4 regions of the Cellulosimicrobium sp. Marseille-Q8652 genome follow, and region 2 is predicted to be linked to each of the others. Evidence: predicted binding sites of a transcription regulator. Region 2 holds the regulator's gene; each other region holds the start of a gene.
What was found. The regulator HrcA, encoded in region 2, represses chaperone genes, less so after heat shock. The targets are predictions, from matches to a motif close to TTNGCACTCGNNNNNNNCGAGTGCNAA.
Positions count from the first base shown of each region.

Region 1: the regulator HrcA is predicted to act here: its motif matches at 3,346-3,372, upstream of ACWPWV_RS18410 (Hsp20/alpha crystallin family protein).
Region 3: the regulator HrcA is predicted to act here: its motif matches at 4,222-4,248, upstream of ACWPWV_RS10505 (FmdB family zinc ribbon protein).
Region 4: the regulator HrcA is predicted to act here: its motif matches at 3,422-3,448, upstream of groL (chaperonin GroEL).

Region 1 covers NZ_CBCOPS010000002.1:1,882,261-1,889,823, forward strand. Annotated here, with positions in the region: gene ACWPWV_RS18395 (PP2C family serine/threonine-protein phosphatase) at 1-439, shown strand, start outside; gene ACWPWV_RS18400 (VWA domain-containing protein) at 580-1,860, shown strand; gene ACWPWV_RS18405 (FHA domain-containing protein) at 1,857-2,765, shown strand; gene ACWPWV_RS18410 (Hsp20/alpha crystallin family protein) at 2,771-3,244, opposite strand; gene ACWPWV_RS18415 (biotin transporter BioY) at 3,557-4,156, shown strand; gene ACWPWV_RS18420 (class I adenylate-forming enzyme family protein) at 4,177-5,679, shown strand; gene ACWPWV_RS18425 (thiolase family protein) at 5,706-6,956, shown strand; gene ACWPWV_RS18430 (energy-coupling factor ABC transporter ATP-binding protein) at 7,043-7,563, shown strand, end outside.
Region 2 covers NZ_CBCOPS010000002.1:854,280-861,842, forward strand. Annotated here, with positions in the region: gene ACWPWV_RS13630 (hypothetical protein) at 1-550, shown strand, start outside; gene ACWPWV_RS13635 (hypothetical protein) at 699-1,664, shown strand; gene ACWPWV_RS13640 (DUF3097 domain-containing protein) at 1,740-2,600, opposite strand; gene ACWPWV_RS13645 (MFS transporter) at 2,717-4,162, shown strand; gene hrcA (heat-inducible transcriptional repressor HrcA) at 4,247-5,263, shown strand; gene dnaJ (molecular chaperone DnaJ) at 5,358-6,482, shown strand; gene ACWPWV_RS13660 (16S rRNA (uracil(1498)-N(3))-methyltransferase) at 6,509-7,309, shown strand; gene ACWPWV_RS13665 (HIT domain-containing protein) at 7,374-7,563, shown strand, end outside.
Region 3 covers NZ_CBCOPS010000002.1:101,776-109,338, forward strand. Annotated here, with positions in the region: gene ACWPWV_RS10485 (hypothetical protein) at 1-1,968, shown strand, start outside; gene ACWPWV_RS10490 (hypothetical protein) at 2,012-2,242, shown strand; gene mscL (large conductance mechanosensitive channel protein MscL) at 2,274-2,750, opposite strand; gene ACWPWV_RS10500 (RcpC/CpaB family pilus assembly protein) at 2,948-3,673, opposite strand; gene ACWPWV_RS10505 (FmdB family zinc ribbon protein) at 3,825-4,154, opposite strand; gene ACWPWV_RS10510 (penicillin acylase family protein) at 4,346-6,931, shown strand; gene ACWPWV_RS10515 (5-formyltetrahydrofolate cyclo-ligase) at 7,176-7,563, opposite strand, start outside.
Region 4 covers NZ_CBCOPS010000002.1:10,110-17,672, reverse strand. Annotated here, with positions in the region: gene ACWPWV_RS10110 (urease subunit alpha) at 1-699, opposite strand, end outside; gene ureB (urease subunit beta) at 703-1,077, opposite strand; gene ACWPWV_RS10100 (urease subunit gamma) at 1,118-1,420, opposite strand; gene groL (chaperonin GroEL) at 1,598-3,223, opposite strand; gene ACWPWV_RS10090 (glycoside hydrolase family 15) at 3,538-5,103, shown strand; gene ACWPWV_RS10085 (phytoene desaturase family protein) at 5,213-6,694, opposite strand; gene ACWPWV_RS10080 (cold-shock protein) at 6,740-6,943, opposite strand; gene ACWPWV_RS10075 (LytR C-terminal domain-containing protein) at 7,046-7,563, opposite strand, start outside.

The DNA of each region.
Region 1 (7,563 bases), 1.0 Mb from region 2:
GCCCCTCGTCGTCACGGGCTGGGTCGGCGACTCGCGCGCGTACTGGCTGCCCGACGCCGGCGAGGCGCACCAGCTCAGCGTCGACGACTCGTGGGCGCAGGAGATGATCGCGCAGGGCGTCCCGCGGGCGCAGGCGGAGACCTCCTCGCAGGCGCACGCGATCACGCGCTGGCTGGGTCACGACGCGCCCGACCCCACCGCCCGGACGGCGGCCACCATCCCGGACCGCCCGGGCTGGGTCCTCGTGTGCTCGGACGGGCTCTGGAACTACTGCTCCGCCGCGGGCGACCTCGCCGCGCTCGTCCACGCGACCGAGGGCTCGGACGGCTCCGACCCCGAGGCGCTCGCCGCGGCCCTGGTGCGCTGGGCGAACGCGCAGGGCGGCCGGGACAACATCACCGTCACCCTGGCCCGCTTCGCCGCGGGGGCCGCCGGCTGACGACCCACCGACCGCGGTCGCCCGCCGCACCCTCCGGCCGTGCCCGCGACCACGTCGACCCTCCGCTCGAGCGTTCCGCTCGAACCCGCCCGGACCGACCCGATAGCCTGCCCGAACACCGCATCACCGAAGGAGCCCCCATGGCCGAGTTCTCCGCCGAGGTCTACCAGAACGAGTTCCTGTCCGACGGCGCGACCGACGTCCACGCGATCGTCACCGTGACGTGCTCGGGAGCGGGCGCGGCCGGGGGCGGCACCGCCGGCGGGGTGGCCGAGATCATCATGGTCGACACGTCCGGGTCGATGTCCGGGCGCAACATCGAGGCGGCCAAGCACGCGGCCCAGGTCGCGGTCGACCAGATCCTCGACGGCACGTGGTTCGCGATCGTCGGCGGCAGCCACGTGGCCCACCGCGCGTTCCCCTACCCGAACGCGCGCGTGGCGATGGTGCAGATGGAACCCGGTGCGCGCGCCGAGGCGAAGCGCGCGATCTCGATGATGACGCCCGGCGGCGGCACCGCGATGAGCACGTGGCTGCGCCTCGCCGACCAGCTCTTCGAGACGGTGCCGCAGGCGACGCAGCGGCACGCGATCCTCCTGACGGACGGCAAGAACGAGTCGGAGCCGCGGGCGAACCTCTCCGCGGCGGTGCGCGACGTCACCGGGCACTTCCAGTGCGACGCGCGCGGCGTCGGGACGCGCTGGCAGGTCGACGAGCTCCGCGAGATCGCGACCGCGCTGCTCGGATCGGTGGACCTCATCGCCGACCCGAGCGAGATCGCGGCGGACTTCGAGGCACTCATGCGCGCGTCGATGGCGCGCGGCGTGGCGTCGGCGGACCTGCGCGTGTGGGCCCCGCAGGGAGCCCAGGTGCTGTTCGTGCGCCAGGTCGCCCCGACGGTCGAGGACCTCACGACCCGGCGCAGCGACGTCAACCCGCTCACCGGCTCGTACCCCACGGGATCCTGGGGCGACGAGTCGCGCGACTACCACGTGGCGGTGCGCGTCGCGTCGAAGCCCGTCGGGTCGGAGCAGCTCGCGGCACGCGTCCAGCTCGCCGTGAACGGGGAGGTCGTCTCGTCCGGGCTGGTCAAGGCCAAGTGGTCCGACGACGACTCGCTCACCACGCGCATCAACCCCGAGGTCGCGCACTACACGGGTCAGACCGAGCTCGCGGCGGCGATCCAGGAAGGGCTCGCGGCCAAGGCCTCGGGCGACGAGGCGACGGCGACCGTCAAGCTCGGCCGCGCGGTCCAGCTCGCGCAGCAGACCGGCAACGCGGAGGCCACGACGCGACTGCGCAAGGTCGTCGAGATCGACAGCGAGGAGCAGGGCACCGTCCGGCTCAAGCGCAACACCTCCACGCTCGACGAGATGGCGCTCGACACCGCCTCGACGAAGACGACGCGGGTGCGCCGGTGAGCGCGGTCGTGTGCCCGAACGGGCACCCGTCGGAGTCCACCGACTACTGCGACGTGTGCGGAGAGCCGATCGCGGCGTCGACCGGCGGCCCGGCCGCCCCGCCGGCGCGGGAGACCTCGTCGCCCGCGGTCGCGTCACCCAGCCCGGCGACGACGTGCCCGAACTGCGACTTCCCCGCCGCTGCGGGCGCGCTGTTCTGCGAGAACTGCGGGTACGACTTCACGACCGGGGCACTGCCCGACCCGGTGGAGCCGCCGTCGGCGCTCTCGCTCGACCCGCAGGCCTCCGGCACGCCGGTGCGGCCGTCGTCGGGCTCCCCCGCCCCGAGCGGGCCGCCCACCGCAGACCCGGCGCACTCGGCCGCGGTGCCCGCGCCCGAGACGCCGGCGGGTGCGCCCCTGCCGGTCGCCGGCGAGACCGGTGCGCCCGAGGCGGCGTCCGGCCTGTCGACGTCGGCCGGCTCGACGGGCAGCCACCTGCCCACCCCGCCCGTGCCCGGCCCGGACCGGTGGGTCGTCGAGATCTGGATCGACCCGGACTGGTACGCCGCCCAGCAGCCCGAGGACCCGATGCCGTCGGCGGGGCTGCCCGGGCTCGTCGTGCTGCGCGAGCGCAGCGTCCTCGTGGGCCGGCCGTCCGCCTCGCGCGGCATCCACCCGCAGGTCGACTGCGGGACCGACACGGGGGTGTCCCGGCGACACTGCCAGCTCAGCACCGACGGTCAGCGGTGGTGGGTCGAGGACCTGCAGTCCTCGAACGGGACGTACGTCAGCCCGGCCGGTGAGGCGCTGCCCACGGACCCGGTGCCCGCCGGCCAGCGGCGTGAGCTGGCCGACGGGGACCGGGTGTACCTCGGCGCGTGGACGCGCCTCGTGGTCCGCAAGGCGCTGCCCGGCGAGGCCTGACGCGCTCAGGCCTCGTGCGGCGCGGGCTCGGACGGCGAGCCCGCGCCGATCTGCGTCGTACCGGAGCCGGCGCGGTGCGTCACCTCGATGCGGCGCGGTCGCGCCTCCTCGGCCACGGGGATCGTCAGGGACAGCACGCCGTCCTCGTAGGACGCCGTGATGCGGTCGAGCGCGAGCCCGCGACCCACCGTGAGCTGGCGGGCGAAGGTCCCCGCGGGACGCTCCCGGGCGAGCCACTGGACGTCGGGGTCGGTCCGGGGGCTCCGCTCGGCACGGATCGTCAGCGTCCGGTCCTCGACCGAGACGTCGATGGTGCCGGGGTCCACGCCCGGCAGGTCCATCGTCAGGACGTAGTGGTCCCCTGCGCGGAACAGGTCGAGCGGCATCGCTCCCGACGCGCCGGCCACGCGTCCGCCCGTGGCCACCTGCCCCATCAGACGGTCCATCGCGTCCAGGGTGCTCGCGAACGGTTCCATCATCGCAGCCACACCTCTCACCTCCTCGACGGTCGGTCCCGGACCGTCCGGGACCGCTCGGTGTCCCGCGAGGCAGGCGCCCCGCGGCGGCTACGTCTCCAGTATTAGCACTCCTCCCCGGCGAGTGCCAAGAGGTGCGGCACGACCTCCGCTGCACGACCGCCACACCGCTCCGCACCGTTCGTTGGCGGGATCCTCCAAACGGTTGTGCGTTCCGTGCACGGCAGCGGCCCGGGGTCGTGCCCGAGCCCGGCGGCACCGTGCGCACCGGCGCAGCAGAGTGGTGCTGACCGTCCCGACGACGACCGGAGCACCGTGACCGACGCCCACCCCGCTGTCCCCGCGGCACGACCGCGCCCGCTCGCGCTCTCGGCGGGCGACGCGGCGCGCGTCGCGACGTTCGCCGCCCTGATCGCCGCGCTCGGCGCGCCCGGGTCGCTCCCGCTGTTCGGCAACGCCGTCCCCGTGACGCTCCAGACGCTCGGCGTGATGCTCGCCGGCGCGGTGCTCGGCGCCCGGCTCGGCGCCCTCTCCGTCGCGACGTTCCTCGCGCTCGTCGCCGCCGGCCTGCCGCTGCTCGCGGGCGGGCGCGGCGGGGTCGCCGTCTTCGTGGGGCCCTCGGCGGGCTACCTCGTGGGCTTCCTCGCGGGCGCCGCGGCGATCGGCCTCCTCGTCGACCGGCTCCGCCGGCCCACCTTCTGGCCCGTCCTCGGCGCGTGCCTCGTGGGAGGCGTCGCGGTCGTCTACGCGGTCGGGATCCCCGTCCAGGCGCTGGTCACCGGCGTCCCGCTGCCCACGACCGCTCAGCTCTCCCTCGCGTTCCTCCCCGGCGACGTCCTCAAGTCCGTCGCGGCCGCAGCGGTGACCGTCGGCGTCCTGCGCGCGTACCCGGGCGCCCGGCCCGCGCGCCCCTGACGACCTGCGAGAGTGTGCCCGTGCCCGTCGCCCCGCAGGTCCTGCGCCACGCCGCCGACCCCGTCGCGCGCCACCGCGTCGCGCTGCGCACGACGGAACGCTCCCGGACCTACGCGGAGCTCTGCGCCGACGCGCGGGCCGGGGCGACGTTCCTCCGCGCCGCCGGGACCGCGCCGGGCGACCTCGTGGCGCTGTCGCTGCCGGACCCGGTCGACCTGCTGACCGCCGTCCTCGCCGTCGACCTCGCGGGTGCGACGCCGCTCGTGTGCGACCCGGCCTGGCCGCGGGCGCACCGCGCCGAGGTGCTGCGCGCGGTCCGGCCCCGCACGTTCGTCGAGGTCCCGCTCCCGCGCGGGACGGTGCGGGACGAGGAGTCGGCCGGGGGACCGGGGGCGTCGGCGCACGCGAGCGCCGCACCGCAGGGGGGTGCGGCGGCCGCGGGCGCCTCGGGACCCGCGCCCGACGACCTCGCGTGGGCGGGGTTCTCGTCGGGCAGCACCGGTCGTCCGCGAGCCGTCGTGCGCACGCGGGCGTCGTGGGTCGACTCGTTCGACGACGTCGCGCGGCTGACCGGCACCACCCCGGCCGACACGGTCCTCGTCCCCGGCCCGCTCGCGTCGTCGCTGTACTGCTTCGCGGCGGTCCACACGCTCGCCCTCGGGGCGTGCGCGTTCCTCACGCGCACGCCCGCCGCCGCGACCGCCGCGCTCGCGCGCTGCGACGTCGTGCACCTCGTCCCGTCCGTGCTGGAGGAGGTCCTCGACGCGCTGGACGCCGGCGCGCCGGCGCGCCTGCGGCAGGTCGTCGTCGGGGGTGCGTCCCTCCCGGCGGGCGTGCGGGAGCGCGCCGCCCGGCACGGGCTCGCCGTCCTCGCGTACTACGGCGCGGTCGAGCTCTCGTTCGTCGCGCACGACCCCGACGGCGCCGGGCTGCGCGCCTTCCCGGGTGTCGAGCTCGACGTACGCCCGCTCGCGGGCGCGAGCGTCGGCGAGGTCTGGGTGCGCTCCCCCTGGGTCGCCCGGGGGTACCTCGCCCACGCGACCGGGCCGCTGCGCCGCGAGGGCGGATGGTCGACGGTCGGAGACCTCGCGGACCTGCCTGCTGATCTGCCTGCCGAGCCGCCCGCCGGTACGCACGCAGCACCGTTCCGTGACGCCGGCCTGGTCCTGCGCGGCCGCGGCGACGGCGCGATCCTCACCGGTGGCGCGACGGTCGTCCCCGAGGACGTCGAGGTCGTCCTGCGGGCCGTGCCGGGGGTGCGCGACGTCGTGGTGCTCGGCACGCCGCACCGCCGGCTCGGCGCCGTCGTCACCGCCGTCGTGGAGTGCGACGCGCGACCCGGCCTGCGCGCGCACCTCGAGCGCGTCGCGCGGTCGGCGCTCGCGCCGAGCCAGCGCCCGCGCCGCTGGTACGCGACGGCCGCGCTGCCCCGCACGCCGTCGGGCAAGCCCGCGCGCGGCGTGCTGAGCGAGGCGCTCGGGACGCTCGAGCGGCACCCCGCCGACCTCGTCCCGCTGCCGTGACGCCCGACCGCACGGTGCACGGGACCGTGCCAGGGACGGCGCCCGTGGTCGTCGCCGCGCGGCGCACGTGGATCGGCACGGCGGGCCACGGCCACCGCGCGCGCACGGAGGTCGACCTCGCGGCGGCGGTCCTGCGGGCCGTCGTGGACGACGCCCGGGCGCTCGGGATCGCGGCCGACGTGGCCGACGTCGTGCTCGGCTGCTGCACCGGGCCGGGCGGCAACGTCGCGCGGGTCGCGGCGCTCGCCTCCGGCCTGGGGGTCGAGGTGCCCGGGCTCACGGTGGACCGGCAGTGCGGCTCCGGGCTCGCGGCCGTGCTGCTGGCCGCGCAGCAGGTCCGTGCGGGCGGCGCCGGGCTCGTCCTCGCGGGCGGGACGGAGAGCGCGTCGACGGCGCGGACCCGGACGCCGGGAAGCGGCCCGGCCACCGGGTCCGCGCGCGCGGCCTTCACGCCGGCGCCGTGGGCCGACCCGGAGATGGGGGCGGCCGCCGACTCCCTCGCGCGCTCGCGGGGGGTGACGCGCGAGCGCCAGGAGGCGTACGCGGCCCGCAGCCACGCGCGGGCGCTCGACGCGCACGCGGCGGGGCGGTTCGACGCGGAGACCGTGGGGATCGGCACGGCACGAGGCGGCTCGTCGAGCCGGGGGCCGCGCGAGACGTCGCGAGCCACGTCCTCCACGGGACCCTCCCGCGCGCCGGCCGGAGCCCGCGGTCCGCTCGACCGTGACGAGCGGGCGCGGCGTCTCGACCCGTCGCGCCTCGCACGGATGCCCGCGGCGTTCACGACCGGCGGGACGGTGACGGCAGGTACCGCGAGCCCGGTGAGCGACGGCGCGGCGGTGGTCGCCGTCGTCCCCGAGGCGCTGCGCCGCGCGCTCGGTGTCCCTGGACTGCGCGTGGTGGCGTCGGCGACGGTGGGGTGCGACCCCGCCGAGCCGGGCTGGGGCCCGGTGCCCGCGACCCGGACGGTGCTCGACCGGGCGGGGTGGTCCGTCGGCGACCTGGCGACCGTCGAGGTCGTGGAGGCGTTCGCCGCGCAGGTGCTCGCCGTCACCGACGCGCTCGGTCTCGACCCACTGGGCACCGACGCGCGCGTGTGCGCCGACGGCGGGGCGCTCGCGCTCGGTCACCCGTGGGGCGCGAGCGGGGCCGTGTCCGTCGTCCGGCTCTTCTCGCGCCTCGTGCGCGCGGGGGCCCCGGCCGGGACGCGCGGGCTGGCCACCGCCGCGGCGGGCGGGGGCCTCGGCGTCGCGGCGCTCGTGGAGGTGGTCCGGTGAGGTGGCGGCGCGCGCGGGCCGACCGTGCCGGGACCGGGTCCGGGACCGAGGAGGATCCCCACCGGCCCGGCACGCGCGGCTGCGTCGTGACGCTCGAAGACGTCCACGTGCGGCTCGGCGATCGCGAGGTGCTGCGCGGGATCGACCTCGTCCTGCGCGAGCGGCGGATCGGCGTCGTCGGGGCGAACGGGTCGGGCAAGAGCACGCTCGCCCGGCTGCTCAACGGTCTCGTGGTCCCGACGAGCGGTCGGGTGCTCGTGGACGGCCTGGACACCCGCCGGCACGGCGCGCGCGTGCGTCGTCGCGTGGGCTTCGTCTTCACGGACCCGGACGCGCAGATCGTCATGCCGACGGTCGCGGAGGACGTCGCGTACTCCCTGCGGGGCGTCCCCGCGGGCACGGCGCGCGACGCCCGCGTGCACGCCGCGCTGGAGGCGCGCGGGCTCGCGGACCACGCCGACCACCCGGCGCACCTCCTCTCCGGGGGGCAGAAGCAGCTGCTCGCGCTGACGTCGGTGCTCGTCACCGAGCCCGACCTCGTGGTCGCCGACGAGCCGACGACCCTCCTCGACCGACGCAACACGCGCCGCGTCGCCGCCGAGCTGGC
Region 2 (7,563 bases):
CTACGCGCTGCTGATCGGCACGGCCGCGACGAGCATCGACCCCGTGACGAACGAGATCAGCACCTCGGGCGGCCTCGTCTTCGGGTTCGGCCTCTTCGCCTTCATCGCCGTGATGGCCGTGCTCGGCTTCCTCGTCCAGGGCGTCGTCGTCAACGTCTCGCTGCTCGTCACGCGCGGCAAGAAGCTCGAGTACGCCGACTTCTTCCGCCTGCCCAACCTCGGCAACGTGATCCTCGCCGCGCTGCTCCTGGGGCTGGCGATCGGCATCCTGAGCATCACGATCGTCGGAGGGATCGTCTTCGCGTTCTTCGCCCTCTTCACGATCTTCTACGTCATCGACAAGAACCTCGGCGTGCTCGACGCGTTCAAGGCGAGCTTCACGGTCGTGAGCAGGAACCTCGCGACCGTCCTGCTGCTGTTCCTCGCGGTCTACGCCGCGCAGATCATCGGCTCGCTGCTCTGCTACGTCGGCCTGCTGGTCGCGCTGCCCGTCGCGCAGATCGCCACCGCGTACGTCTACCGACGGCTCAACCAGGAGCAGCCCGTCTGACGGGGCGCTCGCACGACGAGAGGGAGGCGCCCGCCGGCGCCTCCCTCTCGCGCGTCGGGGGTCGTGCGGCGCGTCCGCGCGCGGTCGGCGGCCGGACCGGTCATCGTAGGAGCGAGGACGCCGTCCCGAGCCGGAACGAGGCAACCCCATGACACAGGATCCCGCCCACCCCAGCGACGAGCCCCGCCGCGACGGCCCCGAGGGTGCCGACGACGCGCCGGGGGCCGGCGCCGCCGCCCGGGCCGGCCCCGCCCCCGCGGCCCGGGGCGCCGGCCCGGCCCCCCCCCCCCCCGCGGGCTCCCCGCCGCCGGTCGCCGGGGCGCAGGCCGGCTACCCGCCGCCCGGGGCCTTCCCGCCGCCGACGCCGGGCCCGGAGGCCGGCTACCCGCCCTCGGCGGGCCCCGCACCGGGGTACCCGCCGCCCGCGCACCCCACGGGCGGGTACGCAGGACCCGTCTTCTCCGTCGGCGAGGCGATCTCCTACGGCTGGCGCAAGGTCACGTCCAACCTGCTGCCGTGGATCCTCGTCGCGCTGATCCTCATCGCGGTCACCGTGGCGTGGAACCTCGTCACCGGCAGCTTCGACCAGTTCCGGGAGGGGTACGACTTCGACGACACCAGCTTCGCGGCGCTCGGCGGGATCACTGTCACGAGCGTCGTGCTCTCGGTCGTCGGGACGGTCATCAGCTACCTCGTCACCGCGTTCCTGACGCGCGGCGCGCTCGACGAGTCGGCCGGCCGGCGGCCGGACGTCGCGGCCTTCTTCCGGATCGGGAACGTCGTCAACGTCCTGCTCGCCGCGCTGATCGTGGGGCTGCTCACCGGGATCGGGCTCTTCCTGTGCATCCTCCCGGGCATCGCCGTGGCGATCTTCTCGGCGTTCGTGTACTACTTCGCGCTCGACCAGCGCCAGGACGCCATCTCCGCGATCCGGTCGAGCTGGTCGGTCGTCGCGAAGAACTTCGGGTCGGTCTTCCTGCTCCTGCTCGCGCTGCTCGGCATCAACATCCTGGGCGCGATCCCGTGCGGGCTCGGCCTGTTCGTCACCATCCCGCTGAGCTACGTCGCCGTCGCGTTCGCCTACCGCCGCCTGACCGGGCAGGTGCCCGCCTGACCGACGTCGTCCACCGCCGCGGCCGGCGCCCTGCGGGGTGCCGGCCGCGGCGTGCTGGAGGGCCACCCCGACGGGTCAGGGCGCGGTGACGAAGTCGATGAGCTCCTCGACCCGGCCGAGCAGCGACGGCTCGAGGTCGGCGTAGCTCCGTACCGTCCCGAGGATGCGCTGCCACGCGCGCGCGACGTCGGCCTGGGAGCCGGCGGGCCAGCCGAGCTCGCGCAGGATCCCGCGCTTCCACTCGGTGCCGCGCTCGATCACGGGCCACCGGTCGAGGCCGACCCGCCCGGGCTTGACGGCCTGCCACACGTCGACGTAGGGGTGGCCCAGCACCAGGACGGTCCCCGTGGGCACGGTGCGCAGGGCCGCGTCGGCGATCCGCTGCTCCTTGCTCCCCGGCACGAGGTGGTCGACGAGGACGCCGACCCGCTGCTGCGGCGTCGGGCGGAAGTCGGCCAGCGCGTCGGCGAGGTTGTCGACGCCGTCGAGCAGCTCGACGACGACTCCCTCGACGCGCAGGTCGTCGCCCCACACCTTCTCGACGAGCTCGGCGTCGTGGTTGCCCTCGACCCAGATGCGGCTGCCGCGCGCGACGCGGGCCCGCTGCCCGGCGACCGCCCGCGACCCGGACGCGGTCCGTGCGGGTGCGGCGGGCGCCCGCGAGGTCACGGGCGCCGTCAGCACGACGGGCGCGCCATCGACCCAGAACCCCGGGCCGAGCGGGAACGTCCGCGTGCGGCCCGCACGGTCCTCGAGGACGACGACGTGCATGCCGCCGGACTTCTCGACGCGGACCACCGCCCCGACCCAGCCGGTCTGCACCTCCTCGACGACGAGGCCGCGCTCGGCCGCCTGGGGGCGCGAGACGGGGCGCGCACGGTGGTGGGGCGTGGCGGGGCCCCCGAGGACGTCGGATCCGTAGCGGTCTGCAGGCACGACGCAACCCTAGGTTCGCGGGGAGCGTCCCGCGGGCCTGCGACACGCGCGAGCGTGCCGGGCCGCGCGGTCCCGCCGGGCGGGCGGACCGGCTCCCCGGGTGGTACGACGGACCGGTGACCGAGACCCCGGAGCGCGAGCGGCACCGCTGGCACGTCCTGGCGGTGTGCCTCGCGGTGGGGTTCGTCACGACGCTCGACGTGTCCATCGTCAACGTCGCCCTGCCCTCGATCGAGGACTCGCTCGAGGCGGGTCCGAGCCAGCTGCAGCTCATCGTCGCCGGGTACACGCTCGCGTTCGGCCTCGCCCTGGTCCCGGCGGGCCGGCTCGGCGACGCCGGAGGGCGCCGTCGTCTCTTCATCGCCGGCCTGGTCGGCTTCGCGGTGTTCAGCCTCGCGTCCGGGCTCGCGCCCACGGACGAGCTGCTCGGCGTCGCGCGCCTGCTCCAGGGCGTGAGCGCCGGCCTGCTCAACCCTCAGGTCGTGGGCCTGATCCAGGAGCTCTTCGGGGGCGCGGAGCGCGGGCGGGCGTTCGGGCTGTTCGGCGCCACGGTGGGTGTCTCGACCGCGATCGGGCCCCTGCTCGGCGGCATCATCCTCGCGATCGCCGGCTCCGACGACGGCTGGCGCTGGATCTTCCTCGTCAACATCCCGGTGATCGCCGTGCTGCTGCCGTTCGCGTGGCGTCTCGTCCCGACGCCCGTGCGTCGACGCGGTCCACGGCGTCTCGACCTCGTCGGGCTCACCCTGCTCGCGGTCGTGACGGTCGCGGTCATGCTGCCGTTCGTCACGACGACGGGCCGCGGCGACGACCCCTCGCGCTGGTGGTGGCTCGCCCTCGGTGCGGCGGTGGGCGTCGTGGCGCTGGTGTGGGAGCGCAGGTACCAGCGGCGGACCGGGGCCGCGGTGCTCGACCCGGACGTGCTCGGGCTCTCCTCGTTCCGCAACGGTGCGCTGCTCGGCATGGCCTACTTCGCGGGCTTCACGGGGATCTTCCTCGTCGTCACGCTCTACCTGCAGGACGAGGTCGGGTACACGCCCCTGCAGTCGGGGCTCGTCGGCATGCCGTTCGCGGCGGCCTCCGGCGTCTCCGCCTGGCTGGCCGGGCGCGCGGTCGCGCGCCTCGGACGCCGCCTGGTCGTCCTCGGCCTGGTGCTCGTCCTGGCCGGCATGGTCGCCGCGGACTTCCTCGTGCGCACGCTCGGCGACGAGCCCGCCGTGATCGGCTGGGCGCTCGCCGCCGCGCTCCTCGTCGCGGGGACGGGCAGCGGCATGGTCATCGCGCCCAACCAGACGCTCGCGCTCGCCCAGGTCCCCGTCGCGAGCGGGGGCGTCGCCGGGAGCATGATCCAGGTGGGGCAGCGCATCGGGTCCGCGGTGGGCATCTCGGTGATCCTCTCGGTGTACTACGGCGGGCTGGCCGCCGGCTCCGACGCCGCCCGGGCGACGGGGCACGCGATGCTCGTCACCATCGGGCTCGTGGGCGTCGCGCTGCTCATCGGTCTGGTGGACCTGCGTTCGCGCGGAGCGGAGGACGGCTCGACCCGGGCGTCGGCCGCGTAGGATTAGCACTCGACGGGTGAGAGTGCCGACCCCCCGGGCGCGTGCAGCGCCGGGCGACGGCACGCGGGTGCGCAGGAGGTGGACGTGAGCGAGGAACGCCGGCTGGAGGTCCTGCGGGCGATCGTCGAGGACTATGTCCTCACGCGCGAGCCCGTGGGGTCGCGCGTGCTCACCGAGCGCCACGGCCTGGGCGTCTCGCCCGCCACGATCCGCAACGACATGGCCGCGCTCGAGGACGCCGGGTACATCGCGCAGCCGCACACCTCGGCGGGCCGCATCCCGACGGACAAGGGCTACCGGCTCTTCGTCGACCGCCTCTCCGGCGTCAAGCCGCTCTCCGCGCCCGAGAAGCGCGCGATCGAGACCTTCCTGTCCGAGGGCGTCGACCTCGACGACGTCATCGCGCGCGCCGGGAGGCTGCTCGCGCAGCTGACGGGCCAGGTCGCCGTCGTCCAGTACCCGTCGCTGCGCCGCTCCGGGCTGCGTCACCTCGAGCTCGTGCCGGTCGCCGAGGGGCGCCTGCTCGTCGTCATCATCACGGACACGGGGCGCGTGGAGCAGCGCACCCTCGAGGTCGGCAGCGTCCCGGACGAGGGCACGCTCGCCGAGGCCCGCGCGCGGCTCAACGCCGCGGCCGCCGGCAAGCGGCTCGCGGACCTCATCCCGGGTCTCGCGGAGGTCGCGGAGACGTTCCAGCCCGACGACGCCCCGCTCGTCCGGGCCGTCGGCGACCTCGTCGCGCAGACGCTCGCCGAGGAGAGCGAGGAGCGCCTCGTCCTCGCCGGGACGGCGAACCTGGCGCGTGCCGGCATGCGGTTCGAGCACGCGCTGCGACCCGTCCTCGAGGCGCTCGAGGAGCAGGTCGTGCTGCTCGGCCTGCTCACGGAGATGGCGGCCGAGTCCGGCGTGAACATCCGGATCGGTCACGAGAACCGGCTGGAAGGACTCGTGGAGACGTCCGTCGTGACGACGGGCTACGGTAACGACGGGGACACGGTCGCCCTGGTCGGCTCCATCGGTCCCACGCGCATGGACTACCCCGGGACGATCGCCGCCGTCCGTGCGGTCGCCCGGTACCTGTCGCGGGCGCTCGGCACGTGACCGGCCGCGCACCGACGACCACCGACCGACGATCGACGACCACCGACCCCCTCGGGCCCGACACCCGGCGCCCGGCACCAGCAGAGAGTGACGTGTGAGCGACTACTACGAGGTCCTCGGCGTGGCCCGCGACGCCAGCCCGGACCAGATCAAGAAGGCCTACCGCAAGCTCGCCCGCGAGCTGCACCCCGACGTCGCGGGGGAGGAGTCGGGCGACCGGTTCAAGGACGTCGCGCGCGCCTACGAGGTGCTCTCGAACCCGGAGAAGCGCCAGCAGTACGACCTCGGCGTGGACCCGACCGCCCCGGGCGGCGGAGCCGGCGGCCCGATGGGCGGCGGGTTCGGCTTCCAGGACATCTTCGAGACCTTCTTCGGCGGCGGCCAGGCGCAGCAGGGACCCATCCCGCGCGCGCGCCGCGGCCAGGACGCGCTCGTGCGGCTCGACATCGACCTCGCCGAGGCGACCTTCGGGGCCAAGCGCGAGCTCCAGGTCGACACCGCGGTCGTCTGCGGGACGTGCGGCGGCTCGTGCTGCCGCCCGGGGACGTCGCCGCGCACGTGCGACGTGTGCCACGGTCGTGGCACGGTCCAGCGCGTCGCGCGCTCGTTCCTCGGGCAGGTCATGACGAGCGCCCCGTGCGCCGCGTGCCAGGGCTTCGGCACGGTCATCCCGGAGCCGTGCGCGGAGTGCTCGGGCGAGGGCCGGGTCCGCAGCCGGCGCACGATCGCCGTCAACGTCCCCGCGGGCGTCGACACCGGCACGCGGATCAAGCTCACGTCGCAGGGCGAGGTCGGCCCCGCCGGCGGTCCGGCCGGCGACCTCTACGTCGAGATCCGCGAGCGCAACCACGACACGTTCGTGCGGCGCGGCGACGACCTGCACTGCACGCTCCAGGTGCCCATGACGGCGGCCGCGCTCGGCACCGTGCTGGAGCTCGAGACCCTCGACGGCCCGCAGGAGATCGACCTGCGTCCCGGCACGCAGCCGGGCCAGATCGTCACGCTGAAGAGCCTCGGCGTCGGTCACCTCCACGGCGCGGGACGCGGCGACCTCAACGTCCACATCGAGGTCCAGGTCCCCATGGCGCTCGACGAGGAGCAGGAGCAGCTCCTGCGCTCGCTCGCGGCGCTGCGGGGGGAGGAGCGGCCCGACCCGCGCCTGTCCGCCGCGCACCCGGGCGTGTTCTCGCGGCTGCGCGACAAGCTCTCCGGACGCTGACCGGTGCGCGTGAGCGAGCCGCGTCGATGAGCGCCCCCGTCTTCCTCGCCGAGACCGGCATCGACCGCGTCGCGCCCGGGGACCGGTACGTCCTCGAGGGCGCCGAGGGCCGCCACGCCGGGGTCGTGCAGCGCAAGGCGCGCGGCGAGCGCGTCGACGTCGTCGACGGCGCAGGCGTCCGCCTGCGCTGCGTGGTCGAGGACGCCGAGGCGGGCACGGTGACGCTGCTCGTCCAGGAGGTCGACCGCGAGCCGGCGCCCGACGTCGTCGTGACGCTCGTCCAGGCCCTCGCGAAGGGCGACCGGGACGAGATGGCCATCGAGGCCGCGACCGAGGTCGGCGTCGACGCCGTCGTGCCGTGGCAGGCGGAACGGTCGGTCGTGGTGTGGCGCGGGGAGCGCGCGGCGAGGTCGCGGGCGCGCTGGCTCGCGACGGTGCGCACCGCGACGAAGCAGGCTCGGCGGGCCCGCCTGCCGCACGTCGAGGAAGCCCTCGACTCCCGCGGGCTCGCGGTGCGCGCCGCGGAGGTCCGCGCCGCGGGCGGGCTCGTGCTCGTCCTCCACGAGGAGGCGACGACCGCGCTCGCCGACGTCCCGCTGCCGGACCCCGCGGCCGGCGCGACGTCGGCAGGCGCCGAGCCCCCGCAGGTGCTCGTCGTCGTCGGGCCCGAGGGCGGCATCTCCGAGCGCGAGGTCGAGTCGCTGACGGCCGCGGGGGCGGTGGCGGCCCGGCTGGGACCGCACGTCCTGCGCACGTCCACGGCCGGCCCCGTGGCCATCGCGCTCCTCGCGCAGCGGCTCGGACGGTGGGGCGTCGAGCCCGGCTGACCACCGCGCGCACGGCACCGCAGGTCCCGGGCGAACGCCCAGGCCGTGGGCTAGCCTCGGGCGCATGACGAGCACCGACACCGACTGCCTCTTCTGCCGGATCGTCGCGGGCGAGGTCCCCGCGACGGTCGTCGCGACGAGCGAGCGCTCGATCGCGTTCCGCGACATCGACCCGCAGGCGCCCGTGCACGTGCTCGTCGTCCCGCGCGACCACCACGGGGACATCGCGCAGCTCGCCGCGGCCGACCCCGAGC
Region 3 (7,563 bases), 750 kb from region 2:
GTCCAGGCGCAGCGCGCGGTCTGGCAGACGCAGGCTCCCGGCGGCGGCTGGCCGCGGCTCCCCGAGGGGCTCGCGGCGATCGAGGACACGCACGAGGCCGTGCGCATCGACGTCGAGGAGATCGAGCCGGTCCTCGCCGGCACACCGCAGGGAGCGGGCCTGCTCGACCTCCCGCTCGTCGACCTCGCCGCGCGCCTCGACACGCTCGCGGAGGACACGGAGTCGCTCGACCGCCTCCCCGCCCGCACGGCGGTGCTGCGTCGGCTGTCCGCCGCCGGCCTCGACGACCTCCTCGCCGACCTCGCCGAGCGGCGCGTCGAGACCGAGCTCGTCGGCCCGGAGCTGGAGCTCGCCTGGTGGAGCTCGGTCTTCGAGCAGGTCCTCGCGCAGGACCACGCCCTCGCGGGCCAGGACGGCGCCGGTCTCGACGCGCTCGCCCGGCGGTTCCGCGAGCTCGACCGGGCGCACGTCGCGTCGCTCGCCGCTCCCGTCCGCTCGGCGGTGCGCGAGCACCTCGCCACCGCGATGCGCGAGCACCGCGACGAGGCCGAGGACCTGTTCACCGAGCTGCTCGAGGGACGGCTCGTCAGCCTGCGCGAGACCGCGGAGAAGCACCCGGACGTGCTGCGGCGGCTGCGGCCCGTCGTCGTCGCGACACCGACCCTCGTGCCCCACCTCCTCCCGCCCACGCGCACGGTGGACCTCGTGGTGCTCGACGCGATCGAGCACGCACCTGTCGAGCTGGTCCTCTCGGCGCTCGCGCGCGGGCGCCAGGTCGTGGCCGTCGGCGACCCGCGGGCGTCGTCCGCCGCGACCGTCCGGGACCTCGCCGACCTGCTCCCCACGGTCACGCTCCTGGCGGACGGCTCGCGCCGGGACCCGTACGTCACGACGTTCCTCGCCGAGCACGGCTACGCCGGCGTGCTGCGGCCCGCGCCCCTGCCGCGAGCCGAGGCGCTCGTCCGGCTCGACGTCGTGGACGGCGCCGGGATGCCCGACCCGACGTCGGGCGCGGTCGAGAGCACGCAGGCCGAGGTGGACCGCGTGGTCGAGGTCGCGATCGAGCACGCGCTCACCCGCCCGGACGAGTCGCTCGCGATCGTCACCGTCACGCCGCTGCACGCCGACCGCATCCGCGAGGCGCTGCTCGCCGAGGTGCGGCAGAACCCCGCGCTCGCCGGGTTCTTCTCCGCGTCGCGCCCCGAGCCGGTCGTCGTCGCGGACGTCTCGGGCGTGGCGGGGCTCGTGCGCGACATGATCGTGCTGTCCGTCGGCTTCGGGCGGACGCCGCACGGTCGCGTGCTCCACCGCTTCGGCATCCTCAACACGCCCGGCAGCGAGGCGATGCTCCTCGACACCGTCGGCGCGACGCGGCGCCGTCTGCACGTCGTGTCGTGCTTCACGGCAGCCGACCTCGACCCGGAGCGCCTGCGTGGGGGCGGCGCGAAGCTCCTGGCCGAGGTCCTCGACCTCGCCGAGCAGCGCAACGGCGTGGCCGACCAGGTCACGCTCGGCAACGGCGTCGACGTCGGCGGCACCCCGGACCGGCTCGTGCTCGACCTCGCGGAGCGTCTGTGGCGCGCGGGCCTCGTGGTCGAGACCGACTACGGCGTCGGCGACGGCGACCGGATCCCGCTGGTCGTCGGGCACCCGGACCTCCCCGGCGAGCTGCTCGTCGCCGTCCTCACGGACGACACCGCGTACGTGGCCGAGCGCAGCGTCCGCGTGCGGGACCGGCAGATCGCCGAGCGGCTCGAACGGATCGGGTGGACCGTCGCGCAGGTGTGGTCGGCGGCCGCGTTCCTCGACCCCGCGAAGGAGGCCGAGCGCATCCGGCGCGTCGTGCAGGGCGTGCGCGACGCGCGGCTCCCCGAGACCGGTGGGGTGGCCCAGACCGGCGGTGGCGACCGGATCGTCGTCGTGCCGGTGCTGGACGACGACGCGGACCACGGCGACGACGACCTCTGACGGTCGGTGCCCGGCACGGGCGGCGTGGTGCGACGATGAGCACATGACCTCCGCCGCCCAGCACGACACCGACGAGGAGCCGACGTCGGCCCGTCCCGGCGCCCGGCGCCCGCGCCGTGCCGTGCGCCGCGGCACGGAGACGACGTCGGTCCCCGGCGCGAGCGCCGACGAGCGCCCGGGCGGCTGGGGCGACGACGCACGGCCCGCGCCCGCCGCCGGCCCGAACGACGACCGCCTGCTGCAGGACGTGCCGCCGCACTACGGCAAGCACTGACGGGCGCGACGCGCGCGGGAGGGTGCGCCGGTCAGAACCGGTCGGCGGGACCGCCGGGCGCACCGCCCGCCGGGCCGGCGCCCGGTGCACTCGGTCCGCCGTGGCCCGGTGCGGCGGCCTGCGCGGCGAGCAGGTCGCGGATCTCCTGGAGGACGCGGACGTCCTCCGCGGGCGCGGCGGGCTCGGGCTCCACGTCCTGCTTCCGTCGTGCCGCGAGGTGGTTCATCGGCAGCACGATCACGAAGTAGATCGCGACGGCGACCAGGAGGAACTGCAGGATCGCGTTGAGGATGAGGCCCATGTTGATCGTCGCCTCGTTGACGGGACCGATCTTCCACATGTTCGAGATGTCGGGCTTGCCGAAGATCATCGCGATGAGCGGGCTGATCAGGCCGTCGACGATCGCGGTGACGATCGAGGTGAACGCCGCACCGATGACGACGCCGACCGCCAGGTCGATGGCGTTCCCGCGCAGCACGAACTCCTTGAACCCGTTGAGCACGCTCATCCCGTCGTCTCCTTCACCTCGGTGGGGCCGCGTGGCGGCGGCGCCACGTCAGTGCATGTGATGCAGTGGGTGCAGCCGGTGCAGGAGCGCAGCCGGTGCACGGCAGATCCTCCCAACGCCGACCACGGGGAGCAAACGCCGACCACCGGGTGCGACGGCGGTCCCGGCCTCGAACGGCACAGACCTCGGGGGCGCCGTCAGGGGACGAGGACCGCCGTCACCTGGCCCCAGCCGGCCACGGCGGCGAGGCGCTCGGCCTCCTGGGGCTGCACCGCGACGAGGACGACCCGCTCGGCCGTCGTGGGCTGGGCTCCCAGCAGACCGCCCGCGGCGGACTCCTCGGTCCGGCCGGGCACGACGACGGCGCCGCGCGCGAGGTAGGGGTCGGTCCCGTCGGCCGGGACCGGCTCACCGGCCACGCCGGTCAGCCCCGACGTCGAGGACGCGAGGAGCAGGTCGACACGGTCCCCGGGCGCGAGCAGCCCGCTCACGCCCGGGTCGAGTCGCACGGGCGCGACGACCGTCCCGGGCGGGGCGGCGGCGACGAGGTCCCCCGCTGCGACGAGCGACTCCTGCAGCGCGGTGCCGGGCGCGATGCGCACCGACGCGGACCGCCCGACGGCGTCGTCGGTCGACCGGAGCGCCTCGAGAGCGAGGCCCAGGGGCACCTCGACGACCCGGACGTCCGACGCGCCGAGCTCGTCGCCCGCGGAGACCTCGCGCGCGGTCACGACGACCGGGACGGTCGGCGGCGGCTCGGGACGCAGGGCCGAGACGGCCGCGGCCGCGGCGGCGCCGCAGCACACGGCGGCGACGACGAACCGCAGGCGCCACCACAGCACGCCGGCACGACGGCGCGCCGAACGGGTACGGGCGCGCGCGTCGTCGGGCACGGGGACGCCGCGGCGAGGGGGCGAGGACATGGCCGCGACGCTAGCGGGATCGGACGCACGACCGCCGTCGTCCCTGTGGACGACGGCGGTGGTGGCTGGGTGGCGGTGCGGGCGATGCCCGGACGGCGCAGGCCTGTGGTCGACCGAGCGCGGCAACCTGTCGCTCGGCGGACCGGTTCGGTCAGGAGGCGCTCGGGGCGGAGCTCGACGACGACGTCGACGAGGAGCCCGACGAGGAGCTCGTCGAGGAGGATCCGGAGGACGTGGTCGAGGTGCTCGTGCTGCCGCTCGTCGAGCTCTTCGCGCTCGTGGACGCCGAGGTGGACTTCCCGCCGGAGCGGGAGTCGGTCCGGTAGAACCCGGACCCCTTGAAGGTCACGCCGACGGGCGAGAACACCTTGCGCAGGCGGCCCGAGCACTCCGGGCAGACCGTGAGGGCGTCGTCCGTGAACGACTGGTGGATGTCGAAGGCGTGACCGCAGGCGGTGCAGGTGTACGCGTAGGTGGGCACGGGTTCTCCTCGTTCACGTGACGGCGCCTCGACGGCGGCCGGGCCTCTGCCGTCAGGTCAACACTCGCTGGCACTCGAATCTTCCGAGTGCTAATCATACGCGGACAGGGCGGCGACCCGGGCCGGGGTAGTCTCGCACCGTGTCTGCGCACGAACCCGTCGAGAAGCCCGCCGGTGACGACCCCGAGACCATGACCGGTTCGCGCCCGGCGCGGCGCACCGGTCGGCGCGTGCTCGTCGTCGTCGCGGCCCTGGTCGTCGTCGTGCTGGTGGCGGTGACGGTGCTCGTCGTCACGACGGTGCGCCGGCCGCTCCCGCAGGCGGACGGGGAGATCACGCTCCCCGGCCTGGGCGCGGAGGTCACCGTGCTCCGCGACGCGCAGGGCATCCCGCAGATCTACGCCGACACCCCCGAGGACCTCTTCCGCGCCCAGGGCTTCGTCCAGGCGCAGGACCGCTTCTTCGAGATGGACTACCGGCGCCACGTCACGTCCGGGCGGCTCACCGAGCTCGTCGGCGACAACCCCGACGCGATCGCCGCCGACAAGGTCACGCGCACCTTCGGGTGGCGCGACGTCGCGGAGCAGGAGTGGGAGATCGTCGCCCCGGAGACGAGGGCGTACCTCGAGGCGTACGCCGAGGGCGTCAACGCGTACCTCGAGAACCGCAGCCCGGGCGAGATCGCGCTGGAGTACACGGTGCTCGGCCTGCAGGTCGACGTCGCGGAGCCCGAGCCGTGGGACCCGGTCGACTCTCTCGCGTGGCTCAAGGCCATGGCGTGGGACCTGCGCGGCAACTACGACGACGAGCTCGACCGGGCGCTCGCGTACGGGACCCTGCAGGACCCCGCGCGCGTCGCCGAGCTCTTCCCGGCGTACCCGTCGGACGTCAACGCGACCGTCCTCCAGCCGGGCGAGCTGGAGAACCCGCAGCGCGTCTCCGCCGACATCTCGCCGGAGGCCGCGCAGACGTACTCGTCCGAGGGGCTGCAGGCCGCCATCGCGTCGGCGGACCGCGCGCTCGCCGCCGTCCCCGTCCTCATCGGGCGCGGCGAGGGCACCGGGTCGAACTCGTGGGTCGTGTCCGGCGAGCACACGGAGAGCGGGCAGCCGATCCTCGCGAACGACCCGCACCTCGGCCTCTCCGCCCCCGGCATCTGGGCCCAGGTGGGCCTGCACTGCACGTCCGTGGGCCCCGACTGCGCCTTCGACGTCGCGGGCTTCTCCTTCGCCGGGTTCCCGGGCGTGGTCATCGGGCACAACGCCCAGCTCGCCTGGGGCCTGACCAACATGGGCGCGGACGTCACGGACTTCTTCGTCGAGCGCGTGCGCGACGACACGTACCTGCGCGGCGACACGTGGGAGCCGCTCGACATCCGCACGGAGACCCTGGAGGTCGCCGGCGGGGACGACGTCGAGCTGGAGATCCGCTCGACGGTCCACGGCCCGATCGTCTCGACCGTCATCCCCGCGACCGCGTCGGCCGAGGACACCCCCGCGCCCGACACGCGCCTGGGGGAGTACGCCGTCTCGTTGCAGTGGACCGCGCTCGAGCCCGGCCGCACCGCCGACGCGGTGTTCGCGTTCAACCTCGCGGCCGACGCGGACGACATGCAGGCGGCCGCGGCCCTGTTCGAGGTGCCCGCGCAGAACATCGTCTTCGCCACCGCCGACGGTCACATCGGGTACCAGGCCCCCGGGAAGATCCCGGTCCGGCAGGTGGTCCCCGACTCCGCCGTGCCGTCCGACGGCACGTGGCCCCGCGACGGGTCCGACGCGCGCTACGACTGGCAGGGCTACGTCCCGAGCGACCAGATGCCCCGGGTCGTCGACCCCGCCGAAGGGTTCGTCGTGGCCGCCAACCAGGCCGTGCTGCCCGCCGGCCTCGAGCCGTTCCTCACGACCGACTGGGACTACGGGTTCCGCTCGCAGCGCATCCGCCACCTCCTCGAGGAGGAGATCGCGGCCGGTCGGGCGATCGGCGTCGACACCATGAACGAGATCCAGCTCGACGACCGCAGCCCGTACGCCGAGGCGCTCGTCCCGATCCTGCTCGACCAGGACATCGACGACGACTTCGCGGCGCAGGGGCAGGAGCTCCTCGCCGACTGGGACTACCGGACCGACACCGACTCCGCCGCCGCGGCGTACTTCGCCGCCGTGTGGCGCAACCTGCTCCAGCTGACGTTCTGGGACGAGCTGCCCGAGTCGGCGCGACCGAGCGGCGGCAGCCGGTGGCTCGCCGTCGTGCAGCGGCTCGTCGAGAACCCCACCGACGCGTTCTGGGACGACCGGCAGACCGTCAGCGTCGTCGAGACCCGTGACGAGGTGCTCACGCAGGCCCTCATCTCGGCCCGGCTCGACCTGACCGTCGAGCAGAGCAAGCAGCCCGCCGACTGGGCCTGGGGCAAGCTGCACCAGCTCGAGCTCGAGCACCCCGTCCTCGGCGGCCAGTCGATCCCGGCGCCCGTGCGTGACTACGTCAACCCGGACCCGGTGGGCATGCCGGGCGGGTCGTCCATCGTCAACGCGACGGCGTGGGACGCGGCGTCGGGCTCCTTCGAGGTGACCGCCGGACCGTCCATGCGCATGGTCGTCGACCTCGCCGACCTGGACCGCTCCACGTGGGTCACCGTGACGGGCGCGTCGGGCCACCCCGCGTCGAAGCACTACGACGACCAGCTCGGCACGTGGGCCCGCGGCGAGACCTTCGCGTGGCCCTTCACCGTCGAGGCCGTCGCCGACGCCGGGACGGACGAGCTCCGACTCGTTCCTTAGCGCGCGAGTCGGGTCGCGCCCTCGGGTCGTGCCTGCGGGTCGTGCCCGCGGCGGGTCGAGGTGTGTGCTCGGGCCGGCGCGCCGTCACCTCGAGCAGTCGGTCGCCTTCTCTCGCGCGCTTCCACGCCCTTCGCGCACACCTCGACCCCGCCGCTCGTCCTGCCCGTCACCTGTCCGACGGCGCGGCGGCGTGACCCGGCCCGACCACCGGGCCCGGCCACGGCCGCGCACTGAAGACCAGGGGTCAGGGGAGCCAGCGCCAGCCGAGGGGGGTCGCGACGGCGTCGACGGTCTTGTCGTGCCGCTCGAGCGGAAGGGGGCGCTCGGCGGCGTCGTAGACCTCCTCGGGGAAGACGACGGCGACGACCCTCGCGCCGGGCCGGGTGTGCTCGAGGGCGCGGTCGTACCATCCGCCGCCCTGACCGAGCCGGACGCCGCGCGAGTCGACGGCGAGCGCGGGCGCGACGACGACGTCGGCGAGCGCGAGAGCCTCCGGCCCGAGAGGAGCGGTGCCGGGTTCGGGCGGGCGTCCGGGGGCGCGGACCTGCAGGTCCGCCGGGCCGTCGTACTCGGCCCAGTCGCGCTGCAGCCCGGCGCCGAGCACCGGCAGCAGCACGCGGACGCCGCGCGCG
Region 4 (7,563 bases), 840 kb from region 2:
GTCGATCGCGGCGGGCGTCGAGCCCCAGTCCTCGTGCACCTTGTAGCCGCCCGCGCCGGCCATCGCCTGCTCGCGCAGCCCCTCCGCGCTCACGGTGTTGCCCTTGCCGAGCAGGAGCACGTTGACGGGGAGGCGGTCGAGCGAGCGGTGGATCGCCTCGAGGTGCCACGCGCCCGGCGTGACGGTCGTCGCCTTGGTGCCCTCGCTCGGCCCGGTGCCGCCGCCCGCGACGGTCGTGATGCCCGTCGCCAGCGCCTCGTGGACCTGCGACGGCGAGATGAGGTGCACGTGCGAGTCGATCCCGCCCGCGGTGAGGATCTTGCCCTCGCCCGAGACGACGTCCGTGGACGGCCCGATGTGCAGGTCCGGGTGCACGCCGTCCGCGACGTCGGGGTTGCCGGCCCGCCCGAGCGCGACGATCCGCCCGTCGCGGATCCCGACGTCGGCCTTGACGATCCCCCACCAGTCGAGCACGACGGCGTTCGTGATCACGGTGTCGAGCGCGCCCTCGGCCCGGGTCGTCGTGCCCTGCGCCATCGACTCGCGGATCGACTTGCCGCCGCCGAAGACGACCTCCTCCCCGCCGAACGTGCGGTCCTCCTCGACCTCGATCCACAGGTCGGTGTCGCCCAGGCGCACCTGGTCGCCCTTCGTGGGGCCGTACAGCGCGACGTAGCGCTCTCGCGAGATCGCCACCATGGCTCAGCCCTCCGAGGTCGTCGTGGTGTCGAGGCGTCCGCCGTCGCGCTTGCCGCGCTGAAGGCCTGGCACGCGACGCCGGCCCCGGAGCGCCACGGCCTCGACCTCGGCCGACGCGCCCGGCTCGAACCGGCGCGACGTGCCCGACGGGACGTCGAGCCGGAAGCCGCGCGCGGCGGCCCGGTCGAGGTCGAGCGCGGCGTTGGCGTCCGGCAGGTGCAGGTGCGACCCGATCTGCACGGGCCTGTCCCCGGTGTTCGTCACGACGAGCGTGAGGCGCTCGTCGTCGGTGCGGTCCGCGTTGAGGACGACCGGGACGTCCTCGGCCCCCTGCTTGAGCCGGATCGCGCCCGGCCCGCTCGTGCTGATACCCGCCATCGTCGGCTCCGTCCTGCGCTGCTGCTCGTGCGGGTCGCCGTCAGGCGATCGGCTGGTGGATGGTGACGAGCTTGCGCCCGTCGGGGAACGTCGCCTCGACCTGCACGTCGGGGAGCATCTCGGCGACCCCCTCCATGACCTCGTCGCGCCGGAGCACCTCGCGGCCGGAGACCATGAGCTCGGCGACGCTCACGCCCTCGCGGGCCCGCTCGATCACCCACGTCGTGAGGAGCGCGACCGTCTCGGGATAGTTGAGGAGCACGCCGCGCTCGCGCCGGTCGCGGGCGACCATGCCCGCGACGGCGAGCAGCAGCTTCTCGGTGTCACCAGGTGTCAGGTGCATGGCGTGATCCTGCCCCTCCCGTGTGTCCGCCATGTATACGCGGCGTTATACGCGTGTGTACCGCACCGCGGGCGTGCGGGCACGACGAAGGCCGCCGACCGGGCGAACCCGGCCGACGGCCCTCGATGTCCTGCTGCGTGCCTCCCGGACGACGCCGGGGAGCGGGTCAGGCGCGGATCAGAAGTCCATGCCGCCCATGCCACCGGTCGGGTCGCCCGCGGGGGCGGACTTCTCCGGCTTGTCCGCGACGACGGCCTCGGTCGTGAGGAAGAGCGCCGCGATCGAGGCGGCGTTCTGCAGCGCGGAGCGCGTGACCTTGACCGGGTCGTTCACGCCGGCGGCGAGGAGGTCCTCGTAGACACCGGTCGCGGCGTTGAGGCCGTGGCCCGACGGGAGGTTGCGGACCTTCTCGGCCACGACGCCACCCTCGAGACCGGCGTTGATCGCGATCTGCTTGAGCGGGGCGTCGATCGCGGCGCGCACGATCGCGGCACCGGTCGCCTCGTCACCCTCGAGCTCGAGCTTCTCGAACGCCACGGCACCGGCCTGGATGAGCGCGACGCCACCACCGGCGACGATGCCCTCCTCGACGGCAGCCTTCGCGTTGCGCACGGCGTCCTCGATGCGGTGCTTGCGCTCCTTGAGCTCGACCTCGGTCGCCGCGCCGGCCTTGATGACCGCCACGCCGCCCGCGAGCTTCGCGAGGCGCTCCTGGAGCTTCTCGCGGTCGTAGTCGGAGTCCGACTTCTCGATCTCGCCACGGATCTGGTTCACGCGACCCGCGATGAGGTCGGCGTCGCCCGCACCCTCGACGATCGTGGTCTCGTCCTTGGTGACGACGACCTTGCGCGCCTGGCCGAGCAGGTCCAGCGTCGCGTTCTCGAGCTTGAGGCCCACCGTCTCGGTGATGACCTGGCCGCCGGTGAGGATCGCGATGTCCTGGAGCATGGCCTTGCGGCGGTCGCCGAAGCCCGGGGCCTTGACGGCGACGGACTTGAACGTGCCACGGATCTTGTTGAGCACCAGCGTCGCGAGGGCCTCGCCCTCGACGTCCTCGGCGATGATGAGGAGCGAGCGCCCCTGCTTCATGACCTGGTCGAGGACGGGGAGCAGGTCCTTCACGTTCGAGATCTTGGACTCGACGATGAGGACGTACGGGTCCTCGAGCACGGCCTCCTGGCGCTCGGGGTCCGTCTCGAAGTAGCGCGCGAGGAAGCCCTTGTCGAAGCGCATGCCCTCGGTGAGCTCGAGCTCGAGGCCGAACGTGTTCGACTCCTCGACCGTGATGACGCCCTCCTTGCCCACCTTGTCGAGGGCCTCGGCGATGAGCTCGCCGATCGCGGGGTCGCCGGCGGAGATGGCGGCCGTGGCGGCGATCTCCTCCTTGGTCTCGATCTCCTTGGCGGCGTTGAGCAGCTGCTCGGTCACCGCGTCGACGGCCTTCTCGATGCCGCGCTTGAGGGCGATCGGGTTCGAGCCGGCGGCGACGTTGCGCAGGCCCTCGCGCACGAGCGCCTGGGCGAGCACGGTCGCGGTGGTGGTGCCGTCACCCGCGACGTCGTCGGTCTTCTTGGCGACCTCCTTGACGAGCTCCGCACCGATCTTCTCGTACGGGTCCTCGAGCTCGATCTCCTTGGCGATGGAGACGCCGTCGTTCGTGATGGTCGGCGCGCCCCACTTCTTGTCGAGCACGACGTTGCGGCCCTTGGGGCCGAGGGTGACCTTCACGGTGTCGGCGAGGACGTTGAGCCCGCGCTCCATCCCGCGACGGGCCTCCTCGTTGAAGGCGATGATCTTTGCCATGGGGAATGATCCTCCGCTGGTGGCTCTTCGGCGGTCGGCGGGCGCCCGCGACGGACGGCCCGCGTCGGGCGGCGTTCATGTCACGCCGCCGGGGCGGGCCTCACCTGTCGACCTGGTGTTGTTGCGCGGCACCCGCCGGAGCGGCTGCCTGCGCTGGTCACTTCTGTCACTCTCACGTGGAGAGTGCTAACGCCATTATTGGCACTCGCACCCTGCGAGTGCAAGGCAGCGAACGCCTCTTCCTCCCCGGTATCGCCCGGGGCTGAACCCGGCGCGGGTCCCCGTCGTGGCCACGCTCCCCTAGGATGCGCGGTGTGATCCGCGCAACAGCGACGTGGCGTCTCGGGGCGGTGGCCGGCTTCGTGCTGGTCCCGAGCCTGGGGCTGAGCGCGGCGACCGCCTCGGTGGACCCCGTGGGCGAGCACATCGACCTCTACCAGGACGGGGTCGCCGTCACGTCGGGCGCGCTCCTGCGCCTCGCGCCCGGCACCGAGGGCGTCTACCTCGAGGGCAGCCGCGTCCTCGACCCGGCGAGCCTCGACCCCGCCACGCTCGCCGGCGGCGTCGACCCCGCGGACGGCGAGGCGGACCGCCTCGCCCAGGTCGCCGGCGCGCCGATCGACGCCGCCGCGCTCCTCGACGCGACCGCCGCCGCCGATGCCGCCGCCGCCTCGCGCGCCTGGCTCGCCGCGGGCACCGTCCCCGGCGCGGGCGGGCCGCACGCGGACCTGGGCGAGGACGCCCTGCTCGACCTGCGCGCCCTCGTGCTCGACAACGGGGCGTCGCTCGCCGCGCCGTCACCCAAGTGGCGCTACGTCTGGCCGCGCGACGCGTCGTTCACCGCGGCCGCGCTCGCCCGGACCGGGCACGTCGACGACGCCCTCGACGTGCTCGGGTTCCTCGGCCGGGTGCAGGAGGAGGACGGGTCGTTCCACGCGCGCTACCTCCCGGACGGCACCGGTGTGCCCGACGACCGCGGGCTCCAGTCCGACGGGACCGGCTGGACGCTGTGGGCGGCGGCCGTCGTGGCCCGCGAGGCACCCGAGGACGACCGGGCGGAGGTCGTCGCGGCGCTGCGCCCGCTCGTCGACGCGTCCACCGCCCACGCGCTCTCCCTCGCCTCCGGGCCGGACGCGCTGCCCCCCGCGTCGAGCGACTACTGGGAGGTGGAGCCGACGTCGCTCACGCTGGGTACCGCCGGGCCCCTCCTCGCCGGGCTCGAGGCGGCGACCGACTTCTACCGCGCCGCGGCCACGCTCGAGCGACCGCGCCGCGCGTCGGTGCACGGCGCGGGCCTCGGCAGCGTCCCGGGTGCGGGCTCGGGAGCCGCCGCGGGCGCGGCAGGGACGGCGAGCGCGGCCGCTGCCGGTGCCGGTGCCGGTGCCGCGACCAGCACGTGGGCGCTGGTGGAGCAGACGTCGCGCGCCGCGGGGCGCCTGCGCGCGGCCGTCGAGCAGGCGTTCGGGAGCCAGGACTACCCGCGGCACGTCACCGGTGGCCCGCGGGACGCCTCCACGGCGTTCGTGCTCCCGCCGTTCCAGCCGGACCCGCTCGACGGCGCACGCGCCGCCTGGCAGTCGTCGGTCACCGAGATGCTGCGGCCGGCCGGCGGACTCGCTCCCGGAGCGGGCTGGCGCGAGGACGGGATCTCGTGGACCCCGCAGACGACCCTCTACGCGCTGACCGCGGCGTCGTCGTCCGACGCCGAGGACCGGGCCGACGCGCGCGAGTGGCTGCGCTGGGTCGACGAGCACCGCACGGCGTCCGGCGCCATCCCCGAGAAGGTGCTGGCCGACGGGTCCCCCGCGGCCGTCGCGCCGCTCTCGTGGAGCTCCGCGCTCGTCGTCCTCGCACTCGTCGAGCTCGACACCGCCGGCTGACGGCGCCCTGGCTCCCGAGGAGGGGCCGGGCCCGACGCTGCGGTACCACCTCGCGGGACCGGCGGTGCTACCTCGCGGGACCGGCGGTGCTACCTCGCGGGCTGCGGTGCTACCTCGGCGCGAGGTCGGGGACGTCGCGCACGTCGAACTCGCGCCGCAGCACGCGGCGTGCCGCGTACCAGCCGCCGAGGCCGTGCACGCCGGGGCCGGGCGGCGTCGACGCGGAGCACAGGTACACGCCCTCCAGACCCACCGCGTACGGGTCGGGACGGAGGCTGGGTCGTGCCACCATCTGCCACATCGTCACCGCCCCGCCGGCGATGTCGCCGCCGACGTAGCTCTCGTCGTGCCGGCTCATGTCCGCGGCCGGTGTGCAGCGCGAGGCCACGACGACGTCGCGGAAGCCCGGGGCGAAGCGCTCGACCTGGGCGACGACGTCCTCCGTGACGTCGCGCGGGGACCCGGCCGGGACGTGGGCGTAGGTCCACAGCGGCCGGAGGCCGCCGACCCCGCGTCCGGGGTCGACGACGGTCGGGTCGCTGACGAGAACCACGGGCCGCTCCGCGTGCCGGCCGGCCGCGACCTCGGCCTCGGCCGACGCCATGTCCGCGCGCGACCCGCCGAGGTGCACGGTGCCCGCCCGGCCGACCTCGGCGTCCGCCCACGGGACCGGGCCCGAGAGCACGAGGTCCACCTTGGCCGCGGCGTCGCCGTGCCGGAACCGGCGCAGCGCAGCGGCGGACCGCGGCGCGAGCCGGTCCGCGAAGACGTCGGCGACGACGCGCGGGGCGGTGTCGAACACGTACGCCCGAGCCGGGGGCAGGTCGGCGCGCGAGGCCACGCGCCGGTCCGTCAGGACGTCGCCCCCGTGCGCCCGCAGGTCGTCGACGAGCGCCGCGACGATCGCACCGGACCCGCCGCGCGGGATCGGCCAGCCGCCCGGGGCGTGGCCGAGCGCGGCGAGGAGCAGCGCCGTCCCCGCGCCCGCGAGCGACGGCAGCGGCGTGATCGCGTGCGCGGCGACGCCCGTGAGCAGCGCCGCGGCCTCCTCGGTCGCGAAGCGTCGGCCCCAGGCCCGGCTGCCCTGCTCGAGCACCGCCGCGCCGAACCGCGCCACGACGGCGGCGCCCTCGGGCCGCAGCACGCGACGGGGAACCGACCGCTTGTCGCCCAGGGCGACCGCGACGACGTCGCGCCACCCGTCCGCGAGGGGGCCGAGCAGCGCGCGCCAGGCCGCGCCGTCGGGCCCGCCGAGGCGCTCGGCGGTGCGGTCGAGGTCGTGGTAGGCGACGCCCGCCCTGCCGCCGTCGAGCGGCTGGGCGTACGAGACGTCGGGCGCGACCAGCTCGACCCCGCGCGCGTCGAGGTCGAACGCCTCGAGGAACGGCGACGCCCAGGCCATGGGATGCACGGCCGAGCACACGTCGTGCACGAGCCCGTCCCCGAGGCCCAGGTCGAGCGTCCGCGCTCCCCCGCCGATCGTCGGCTGCCCCTCCAGCACGCGGACGGCCAGCCCGGCACGGGCCAGCGTGACCGCTGCCGCGAGACCGTTCGGGCCCGAGCCCACGACGACCGCGTCCAGGTCCTCCACCGCGTCCGCCTGCTCAGTCCCTCGGCAGCACCGTCGTCGGCACGGTCAGAGCGGCCGCACCTGCTCGGCCTGCGGCCCCTTCGTGCCCTGGCCGAGCTCGAACTCGACCTCCTGCCCCTCGTCGAGGGAGCGGTAGCCGTCGGACTGGATGGCGCTGAAGTGGACGAACAGGTCCTGACCGCCGCTGGCCGGGGTGATGAACCCGTAGCCCTTCTCGGCGTTGAACCACTTCACGGTGCCCTGAGCCATCGAGATCTCCTCGTGCGTCGTCAGCCACGGGACGACCGCCGCCTCGTGGTACGGCGAGCCTAGCGGCGACGACGGGCCGGCGGAAGGAGAACGCGGGGCGGGTCAGCCCGCGGGCGTGAGCTCGGACTTCACGATGACGACGACGTCTCCCGTGCGCAGCGGCTGCTGGCTGACGTTCTCCGCGGGGACGCCGAGGACCGCCGCGACGGCGGCGGCCGTGTCGCTGCGGTTCTCGCCGTACCAGACGGACGTCACGGCGACGTCGTCGGGGCTCCCCTCGTAGTCGGCGGCCTCGACCTCCGTGAAGCCCTGCGCCTCGAGCGCCTCGGCTCCCTGCGCCGCCATGCCCTGCAGACCGCTCGCGTTGAGCACCCGCACGTACGCGCCGGGGTCGGCCGCGGCCATCAGGGCGGCGACGTCCGGACCCGCCGGGGTCTCCTCGACCGGGGGCTCCTCCGTCTCGGCCGGGGGCTCCTCCGTCTCGGCGGGCGTCTCGGTCCCGGCGTCGCCGGGCGTCTCCGTCGACCCCGCGGGGGGCTCGGTGGACTCCGCCTGGGGCGGCGCCTCGCCGTTCCCGTCCGACAGCAGCGTGAAGCCGCCGTACGCGAGCCCCGCGAAGA